Regions from separate parts of the Streptomyces sp. NEAU-YJ-81 genome, predicted to be linked through region 1. Evidence: predicted binding sites of a transcription regulator. Region 1 holds the regulator's gene; the other holds the start of a gene.

Region 1 (4,726 bases):
ACCGCACCCCGCTGGGACTGAAGGCCCAACTGGGCCCGCGCGGCGTCGAGTTCCACCGCGAGCGTCTCCACCAGCCGCGCGGCGGGCAGTTCGCGCGCCAGCCGGTGCCCCTGCCCGGCCCACAGCGCCATCCCCTGCGGATCGCCCGCCTTGGCGGCCGCCTTACGGAGGCCGGACGTCATGTGGTGCAGCTGGGGGTAGGCGGCGGGCGCGTGCGGGCCGTGCTCGCGCATGAAGCGGTTGACCAGGCCCCGGGCCGGGCGGCCGGAGAAGGCGCGGGTCAGCTCGGTCCGGCCGAACAGCGGATCCGTCATCGCCTGCTTGTGCAGGGCGTTCGCCCCGGACTCGGGGCACACCAGGAACGCGGTCCCCAGCTGGGCCGCGACCGCGCCCGAGGCCAGCGCCGCGGCGATCTGCGAACCGCGCATTATCCCGCCCGCCGCGATGATCGGGATCTGCACATACTCACGGACCAGCGTGATCAGCGACAGCAGACCGAGCCCGGCGCCCATCCCGTCGACGGCCGGGTCATTGCTGTACGTGCCCTGGTGGCCGCCTGCCTCCACGCCCTGCACACAGACGGCGTCGGCGCCCGCCCACTGGGCGGTCTGCGCCTCGACGGGCGAGGTCACGGTCACGATCGTGCGGGTGCCTGCCTTGGCGAAGGCGTCGAGGACCGCGCGGGTCGGGCAGCCGAAGGTGAACGAGACGACCGGAACCGGGTTGTCGAGGAGTACGGCGAGCTTGGCGTCGTACGCGTCGTCCGAGCCCGCGTGCGGGTCGCCCAGCGGAGTCTCGTACCAGGCCGCCTCGCCCGTGAGCCGCGCCCGGTAAGCCCCGACGGCGGCCGTGTCGGCGTTGGACGGCTGCGGCATGAACAGATTGACACCGAAGTGCCGGCCGGTCAGCCCTCGCAGCTGTTTGATCTCCTCATACATCGCTTCCGGCGTCTTGTAGCCGGCAGCGAGGAAACCGAGGCCACCGGCCTCGGAGACAGTGGCGGCGAGCTGCGGGCAGGAGGCTCCACCCGCCATCGGCGCCTGCACGATCGGGTACCGGTAAAGATCGGTCAGCGCGGAGGACATGGCCACATCGTGCCATGCCCTCCACACGGGCTCACCACCGGATCAGCGGCGCCCTTACGGGCCGTATCGCGGCCCGTAAGCGCCTACCGTCCGTTGAACGCATCCTTCAAGCGCGAGAACAGCCCTTGCTGCCCCGGCTTACCGCACTCCCCCGGGGGACAACCCCCGTACCCCCGGCCGGAGCGCCTAACGCCCGTTGAACGCATCCTTCAAACGCGAGAACAGCCCTTGCTGCCCCGGTTTGAATTCGCCGATCGGGCGCTCCTCGCCACGCAGCTTCGACAGCCGCCGCAGCAGCTCCTCCTGCTCCGGGTCGAGCTTGGTCGGGGTGGTCACCTCGACATGCACGATCAGATCGCCCCGGCCGCCGCCCCGCAGATGGGTGACGCCGCGCTGGTGCAGCGGGATCGACTGGCCGGACTGGGTGCCGGGCCGGATGTCGACCTCCTCCATGCCGTCCAGCGTCTCCAGCGGCACCTTGGTGCCCAGCGACGCCGCCGTCATCGGGATGGTCACCGTGCAGTGCATATCGTCACCGCGCCGCTGGAAGACCGGGTGCGGGACCTCGTGGATCTCCACATACAGGTCGCCCGCCGGGCCGCCGCCCGGTCCGACCTCGCCCTCACCGGCCAGCTGGATCCTGGTGCCGTTGTCCACACCGGCGGGGATCTTCACGGTCAGGGTGCGCCGCGAGCGGATCCGGCCGTCGCCCGCGCACTCCGGGCACGGAGTCGGCACCACGGTGCCGAAGCCCTGGCACTGGGGGCACGGCCGCGAGGTCATGACCTGGCCCAGGAAGGACCGCGTCACCTGGGAGACCTCACCGCGGCCACGGCACATGTCACAGGTCTGCGCCGAGGTGCCCGGCGCCGCGCCCTCGCCGCTGCACGTCGTGCAGACGACCGCGGTGTCGACCTGGATGTCCTTGGTGGTCCCGAACGCGGCCTCGCTGAGCTCCACGTCCAGCCGGATCATCGCGTCCTGACCGCGCCGGGTCCTGGAGCGCGGACCGCGCTGCGAGGCGGTCCCGAAGAACGCGTCCATGATGTCGGAGAAGTTGCCGAAGCCCCCTCCGAAGCCGCCGGCACCACCGCCGCCCGCCCCGGACATCGGGTCCCCGCCCAGGTCGTAGACCTGCTTCTTCTGTGGGTCCGACAAGACCTCGTAAGCGGCGTTGATCTCCTTGAACCGCTCCTGGGTCTTCGGATCCGGGTTCACATCCGGATGCAGCTCGCGTGCGAGCCGGCGGAATGCCTTCTTGATCTGGTCCTGCGAGGCATCACGCGGCACGCCCAGGACTGCGTAGTAGTCCGTCGCCACTTACGACTCCGCCAGGATCTGTCCGACGTAACGTGCCACTGCGCGTACCGCTCCCATCGTTCCGGGGTAGTCCATGCGGGTCGGTCCGACCACGCCGAGTTTGGCGACCGCCTCGTCGCCGGAACCGTAGCCGACCGCGACGACCGAGGTGGCGTTGAGCCCCTCGTGAGCATTCTCATGCCCGATCCGCACGGTCATACCCGAGTCCTTGGCCTCGCCCAGCAACTTGAGGAGGACGACATGCTCCTCGAGTGCCTCCAGGACGGGCCGGATCGTCAGGGGGAAATCATGCACGAAACGCGTGAGGTTCGCGGTGCCGCCGATCATCAGCCGCTCCTCGGTCTCCTCCACAAGCGTCTCGAGCAAGGTCGACAGCACGATCGAGACGGTCCCCCGGTCCTCCTGTTCGAAGGACTCCGGAAGATCCTGCACCAACTGCGGCACATCCGCGAAACGCCGACCCACGACCCGGCTGTTGAGCCGGGCGCGCAGATCGGCCAGCGAGTCCTCGGTGATCGGGGTGGGGCAGTCCACCATGCGCTGCTCCACCCGGCCGGTGTCCGTGATCAGCACCAGCATCACCCGGGCCGTGGCCAGCGGCAGCAGCTCCACATGGCGCACCGTCGAACGGGTCAGCGACGGATACTGCACCACCGCCACCTGCCGGGTCAGCTGCGCCAGCAGCCGGACCGTGCGGCCCACCACGTCATCGAGGTCGACCGCGCCGTCCAGGAAGTTCTGAATGGCCCGCCGCTCCGGGCTGGACAGCGGCTTCACTCCCGCCAGCTTGTCCACGAAGAGGCGATAGCCCTTGTCCGTGGGGATCCGCCCGGCGCTCGTATGCGGCTGGGCGATGAACCCCTCGTCCTCCAGAGCGGCCATGTCGTTACGCACCGTGGCCGGCGAGACCCCCAGCCGGTGCCGCTCGGTGAGCGCCTTGGAGCCGACCGGCTCCTCCGTCCCCACATAGTCCTGGACAATGGCACGCAGCACCTCGAGTCTGCGTTCGCTGAGCACCCCGCGCACCTCCAGTCCAGCGGTCTCATCAGGTCGTCCGCCTGGCACTCACCGGGCACGAGTGCCAGACCCCCTTCGCCAGTGTACGGCGGGGTGCGGTGGCATGGGCAAGAGCCGCCGCTGGCAGCAACTCTCCCCCATCCCCGTTGAGCTAGCGTCGCGGTATGGAGACGTGTTGGGAAGAGGCAGGCTGGGAGCGGCTCGCACCCGGTGTGGCCCGCCGTCGGTCGCCGGAGTGGGACGAGACGGTCGGCGTGGTCGTCGGCCGGACCGACATCCTCGTCGTGGACACCGGCGCGACCCTGCGCGCCGGGGCCGAGCTGCGCGCCCTGATCACCCGGCTGACCGGCCGCCGCCCCACCCGGATCGCGCTCACCCATCCGCACTTCGACCACGTCCTGGGCTCGGCCGCCTTCGCGGGCTGCGAGGTGTACGGGGCCACGGGCATGGACGAGCTGCTGCGCCGTGAGCGGGAGACGCTGCGCGAGGACGCGATCCGCCACGGAGTGGACCGGGACGCCGCCACCGAGGCCGTGGACCATCTGGTCGGCCCGCACCACCTGGTCTCCGGGGAGCTCACCCTCGACCTGGGCGACCGGCCGGTGCTGCTGGCCAATGTGGGGCCCGGCCACACCGCCCATGACCTGGCCGTTCTGGTGCCCGGCCGGCCCGAGGTGGTCTTCTGCGGCGATCTGGCGGAGGAGTCCGGCACGCCGCAGGCCGGACCCGACGCGATCCCCGGCCGCTGGCCCGCCGCCCTCGACCGGCTGCTCACCCTCGGCGGCCCGGACGCGCGGTACGTCCCGGGGCACGGCTCGGTCGTGGACGCCGGGTTCGTCCGGGCCCAACGCGACGAACTGGCGGCCCGCTTCGGCGTGTCTCTCTAGGCGTCCACCTAGCCGCCCAACTAGGCGTCCACCTAGTTGTCCGCACTACAGGAGTGGGCTGTCGTCGCGCGCTATCGTCATCCGGATGCGACAGTACGACCCGGACCTCACCCCGCCCTGGAAGCGGCAGCGGCCCGCCCCCGAGGTCCCCGCCGATCCGGACCTCGTCGTGGAGGAGGTCACCACCGGCTTCTGCGGCGCCGTGATCCGCTGCGAGAAGACCGCCGAGGGACCCACGGTCACTCTGGAGGACCGCTTCGGCAAACATCGTGTCTTCCCCATGGAGCCGCGCGGTTTTCTGCTCGAGGGGCGTGTCGTCACCCTCGTACGCCCGCGCGCGGCGGCGCCCAGCGCGCCCCAGCGCACGGCCTCGGGGTCGATCGCCGTTCCGGGAGCGCGCGCGAGGGTCGCCCGTGC
Region 2 (4,726 bases), on a different contig from region 1:
CCGCGACGGCCAGATCGATCACATTGCCGCGCATCAGGAAGGCTTTGAACCCTTCCATGACGCTCTTCTTCTCCTCGGTTACCTTCTCCTGGCTCAACCCACTGCCTCTCTCTCGCCGCGTCGGTGCTGGAGCGGACGGTTCCGCAACCTACACCCGCAGGTGAGAGGGGCATCAGGGGAGTCGGGGGAGTCAGCAGCGGCATAGCGTCACCGCCAGTCGGGAGCCGGCCGCGGCCCCGGCCAGGGCGGTGGCGTCCGCTCGCGGAACCGTCAGCACCACCAGCGCCCCGCCGCCGTCCAGCGTGCTGTCTCCGTCCAGCGCTCCGTCGCCGTCACCGCTCGCATCCACCCCCGCACCGGCCTCCGGCGCACCGCCGTCGGTCCCACCGTCCGCCGAGCGGCCGCCCGCCGCGGGGCCGCTCCTGGATCCCGGCACCTCGACCACCCGGACCCCACGTGCGACCACCCGTGCCGTAGCACCGGACGACCCGGTCCGTGCGGCGTCCGGGAGCGGGGTGGCCAGCACATCCACCCGGTCGCCGGGGTGCAGCAGCCGCACCGCCGCCGCGTCGGCGATCCGGACCGGTGCCGACACCATGGCGGGGCGCGGGCCGCCCCGCCGCTCCTCGCCTGCCGGAGCGGGCGCCCGCGAGGACTCCGCGTCCGTGTGGCCCCGGCCGGGCGGTGCCGCGGCCGCGAGTGCGGCGGCCGTCAGCGCCAGCCCGGCCGCCATCGCGCGGCGCCGCCGCCGCACGGCCCGCCGCAGCCGGAATCCGCCGGAGCGCTCGGTGCGCACCGGATCGAAGCGGGGCACCGCACGGACCGGGGGAGCGGAGCGGGGTAACGCGAGGGTGGGGGACGGATGGGACATGGCACATCACCGCCTGCCGTGAGGGACCGAGTGCTTCTGGCCCCCTCACCATGCCCGCCCCCACCCGATCCCGCTCGGGCCTGTGGACGGCCACCGGGCTGTGGACAACTCGGTCACCCAGGCGAGCGACACCCGCCCCACAGTGGCCGCCGTGCGCGTCTACCCGTCCACCCCGCACCGCCCCTACGGAAGCTCGATCCCCAGGTCCCAGCCGTCGTGGGCGTGGGTGCACAGGCAGTCCCGCGCGGAGGTCTCCGGCAGCTTGCCCACTGCGTCGAAGAGCACCTCACGCAGTCGGCCCACGTTCTCCCCGAAGACCTTCAGCACCTCGGTGTGGGTGACGCCCTCACCGGTCTCCACCCCCGCGTCCAGGTCGGTGACCAGCGTCAACGACGTGTAGCAGAGCCCCAGTTCACGGGCGAGCACCGCCTCCGGGTGGCCCGTCATGCCGACCACCGACCAGCCCTGCGCCGCATGCCAGCGCGATTCGGCCCGGGTGGAGAAGCGCGGCCCCTCGATCACGCACATCGTCCCGCCGTCCACCGGCTCCCAGCCGCGTCCGCGTGCCGCGTCCACGGCCGTCTTCCGCCCCACCGGGCAGTACGGGTCGGCGAAGGTGGTGTGCACCACGTTCGGAATCCGGCCGTCCGGCAGCGGCTCGCCGTCGAAGTAGGTCTGCGTACGCGCCTTCGTGCGGTCCACCAGCTGGTCGGGGACGAGCAGCGTTCCAGGTCCGTACTCCGGCTGCAGCCCGCCCACCGCGCACGGGCCGAAGACCTGCCGCACCCCGAGCGAGCGCAGGGCCCAGAGGTTGGCGCGGTAGTTGATGCGGTGCGGCGGCAGGTGGTGCTTGCGGCCGTGCCGCGGGAGGAAGGCGACCCGTCGCCCCTCGATGTCGCCGAGGACGAGCGAGTCGCTCGGCGCCCCATAGGGAGTCTCCACAGTGATCTCGGTCACGTCGTCGAGGAACGTGTAGAACCCCGATCCCCCGATGACCCCTATGTCTGCTTGCCTGCTGGTCTCGACCATGCGATCACCCTAGCCACCCGCGTCCGCACGAACGACACCCCGCCTCCTCCCGGTGGAGGCGGCGGGGTGCCGATGAAGCCGAAGAGAGGTGGCCGGGTCAGGCGGCCGAACTCGACGACGAAGACGACGAAGACGACGAAGACGAGGAGGGCGCCGAGGACGACGAAGACCCCGACGACGAAGACGTCGAGGAGGAGGACGAGGAAGAAGAGTCCGAGGACGAGGACGAAGACGAGGAAGACGACGAGTCGGAGCTGTCGCTCTTCGCCGCCGGCTTGCTGGAACCGCCGCTCGTGCTGCTGGAAGAGGAGCGGCTGTCGTTCCGGTAGAACCCGGAGCCCTTGAACACGATGCCGACCGCGGAGAACACCTTCTTCAGGCGTCCCTCGCAGTTGGGGCACTCGGTGAGCGCGTCGTCGGTGAACTTCTGCACCGCCTCGAGGCCCTCGCCGCACTCGGTGCACTGGTACTGGTAGGTCGGCACGTTCTTCCTCCTGGCACTCTCACTCAATGAGTGCTAACGACGCTCCATAGTGCAGTATTCCTGCGCGTCAGTCCACTGGGACGGGATATACGGTGATCGAACCCACCGTCCGAGGCCCGCTCCCGGCTCCCACTCCCGGCTCTCGTTCCGGGCCCTCGCGGGCCCCCGGCGGGCCCCCGCTCCCGCCCCCTCAGCCCGCTCCCGTGCCCAGCCAGCCCGCCAGCTTGCCGCCCCGGCCCACCGCCCGCAGCCGCCGTTCCGCCGCGTCGCGCACCGGGTCCGTGGCCACCACGAGCAGCTCGTCACCGCGCCGCAGCATCGTCGAGGGCAGCGGTACGAAGCTGTTCCCGCCCCGGACCACCAGCGTGACCGCGGCTCCCGTGGGCAGCCGCAGCTCGCCGACCTCGACGCCGTGCATCTTGGACGCCTGGGGGATCGACACCGACAACAGATGGCCGCGCAGCCGCTCCAGGGGCGCCGACTCGATGCCCAGGTCGGCCGGCTCGGGTTCCTCGAGCCGCAGCCGGGTGGCGAGCCAGGGCAGCGTCGGCCCCTGGACCAGGGTGTAGACGATCACCAGCACGAAGACGATGTTGAAGATCCGGCTGCTGCCGGGCACATCGCTGACCACCGGGATGGTCGCCAGGACGATCGGCACCGCCCCGCGCAGCCCGGCCCAGGACAGCAGTGCTTTCTCCCGCCAGAGCAGCGGGAACGGCGCCGTGCTGAGCAGGACCGACACCGGCCGGGCCACCACGGTCAGCACCAGTCCGACAGCCAGGGCGGGCAGGACGTCATCGCCCAGCTCATGCGGGGTGACCAGCAGTCCCAGCAGGACGAACATCCCGATCTGGGCGAGCCAGCCCAGCCCCTCGGCGAAGCCGCGTGTCGCCGGCCAGTGCGGCAGCCGTGCGTTGCCCATAAGGAGCGCGGCGAGGTAGACGGCGAGGAAGCCGGACCCGTGTGCCAGCGCACCGCCCGCGTAGGCGGTCACCGCGATGGCGATCACCGCGATCGGGTACAGACCCGAGGCGGGCAGCGCCACATGCCGCAGGCCGTACGCGCCCAGCCAGCCGATCGCGAGGCCGATCACCGCGCCGATCGCGAGCTCCAGGGCGATCGTGCCGATCAGGGCGTACCAGGATTCCATGTGGCCCTGGCTGGAGAAGGCGACCACCAGGATCACCACGGGGGCGTCGTTGAAGCCCGACTCGGCCTCCAGGATGCCCGTGAGCCGCTTGGGCAGCGGCACCGTGCGCAGCACCGAGAAGACCGCCGCCGCGTCCGTGGACGACACCACCGCGCCGATGATCAGCGCCTGCCGCCAGTCCAGTCCCACCACATAGTGCCCTGCGGTCGCGGTGAGCCCCACGCTCACCGCGACACCCACGGTGGACAGGACGGCGGCCGCCGGCAGGGCGGGTTTGATCTCGCCCCACTTCGTGCCGAGACCGCCTTCGGCCAGGATGACGACCAGCGCGGCGTAGCCGAGGACCTGCGTCAGCTCGGCGTCGTTGAAGGTGACGCCGATCCCGTCCGTGCCGATCGCGACGCCGATCCCGAGATAGATCAGCAGCGTGGGCAGCCCGCTGTGCGAGGAGATCCTTACGGCCACCACCGCGAAAAGCAGGACGAGCGAGCAGATCAACAGCAGTTCATTGAGGTGGTGAACAGTCAGGGGCCGACCCTTTCTCACGGGAGCGGAGGGAACGCTGCGAACAGGTCCCCGCCGACCGGAACTTCATTGCCTTACCTAACATTTTACGGGATCTTGACGCGAGCCTCCCACGAGGAGCCTTCGCCGAGGTGTACGAGCCCGGTCGGTGGCCGGTGCGAAGCGTCAGTCATGACTCCGCGTAGGGGCGGCGACAGCGCTGCGCCTATGGTTGCTCCAGCACTCCAGGTTCACCCTGCCCCTCGAAGGACAGCGATGCCCGCCAACACAACCGGCTCTTCTCCCAAAAAGAAGAAGAGCCGACGTCTCCGCCTGATCGTGATCGCAGTCGTGCTGCTGCTCGTCGGGGGCGTCGGCTACGGCGCGTACTGGAGCATCAGTACAGTTCGTGCCTCATTCCCGGAGACCACGGGATCGCTGCAGCTGAAGGGGTTGTCCGGCCCCGTTCAGGTCAAACGTGACGGCTATGGGATACCTCAGATCTACGCCGGTACCTCCGAGGACCTCTTCCGGGCCCAGGGCTTCGTCCAGGCGCAGGACCGCTTCTGGGAGATGGACGTCCGCCGTCATATGACGGCCGGGCGGCTCTCGGAGATGTTCGGTTCCGGCCAGGTGGAGACCGACGCGTTCCTGCGCACCATGGGCTGGCACCGGGTGGCCAAGCAGG

The links. The regulator HrcA, encoded in region 1, represses chaperone genes, less so after heat shock. The targets are predictions, from matches to a motif close to TTNGCACTCNGNNNNNCNGAGTGCNAA.
Region 2: a site for HrcA is predicted at 2,395-2,421, ahead of J5X86_RS07270 (FmdB family zinc ribbon protein). Genes of this name have one in related genera too.

What each region holds. Positions count from the first base shown of each region.
Region 1 covers NZ_JAGFNO010000003.1:193,835-198,560, reverse strand. Annotated here, with positions in the region: gene J5X86_RS09250 (nitronate monooxygenase) at 1-1,085, opposite strand, end outside; gene dnaJ (molecular chaperone DnaJ) at 1,272-2,405, opposite strand; gene hrcA (heat-inducible transcriptional repressor HrcA) at 2,406-3,422, opposite strand; gene J5X86_RS09235 (MBL fold metallo-hydrolase) at 3,587-4,309, shown strand; gene J5X86_RS09230 (DUF3097 domain-containing protein) at 4,395-4,726, shown strand, end outside.
Region 2 covers NZ_JAGFNO010000002.1:387,783-392,508, forward strand. Annotated here, with positions in the region: gene mscL (large conductance mechanosensitive channel protein MscL) at 1-58, opposite strand, end outside; gene J5X86_RS07260 (RcpC/CpaB family pilus assembly protein) at 191-871, opposite strand; gene J5X86_RS07265 (S-methyl-5'-thioadenosine phosphorylase) at 1,055-1,900, opposite strand; gene J5X86_RS07270 (FmdB family zinc ribbon protein) at 1,998-2,384, opposite strand; gene J5X86_RS07275 (potassium/proton antiporter) at 2,575-4,080, opposite strand; gene J5X86_RS07280 (penicillin acylase family protein) at 4,315-4,726, shown strand, end outside.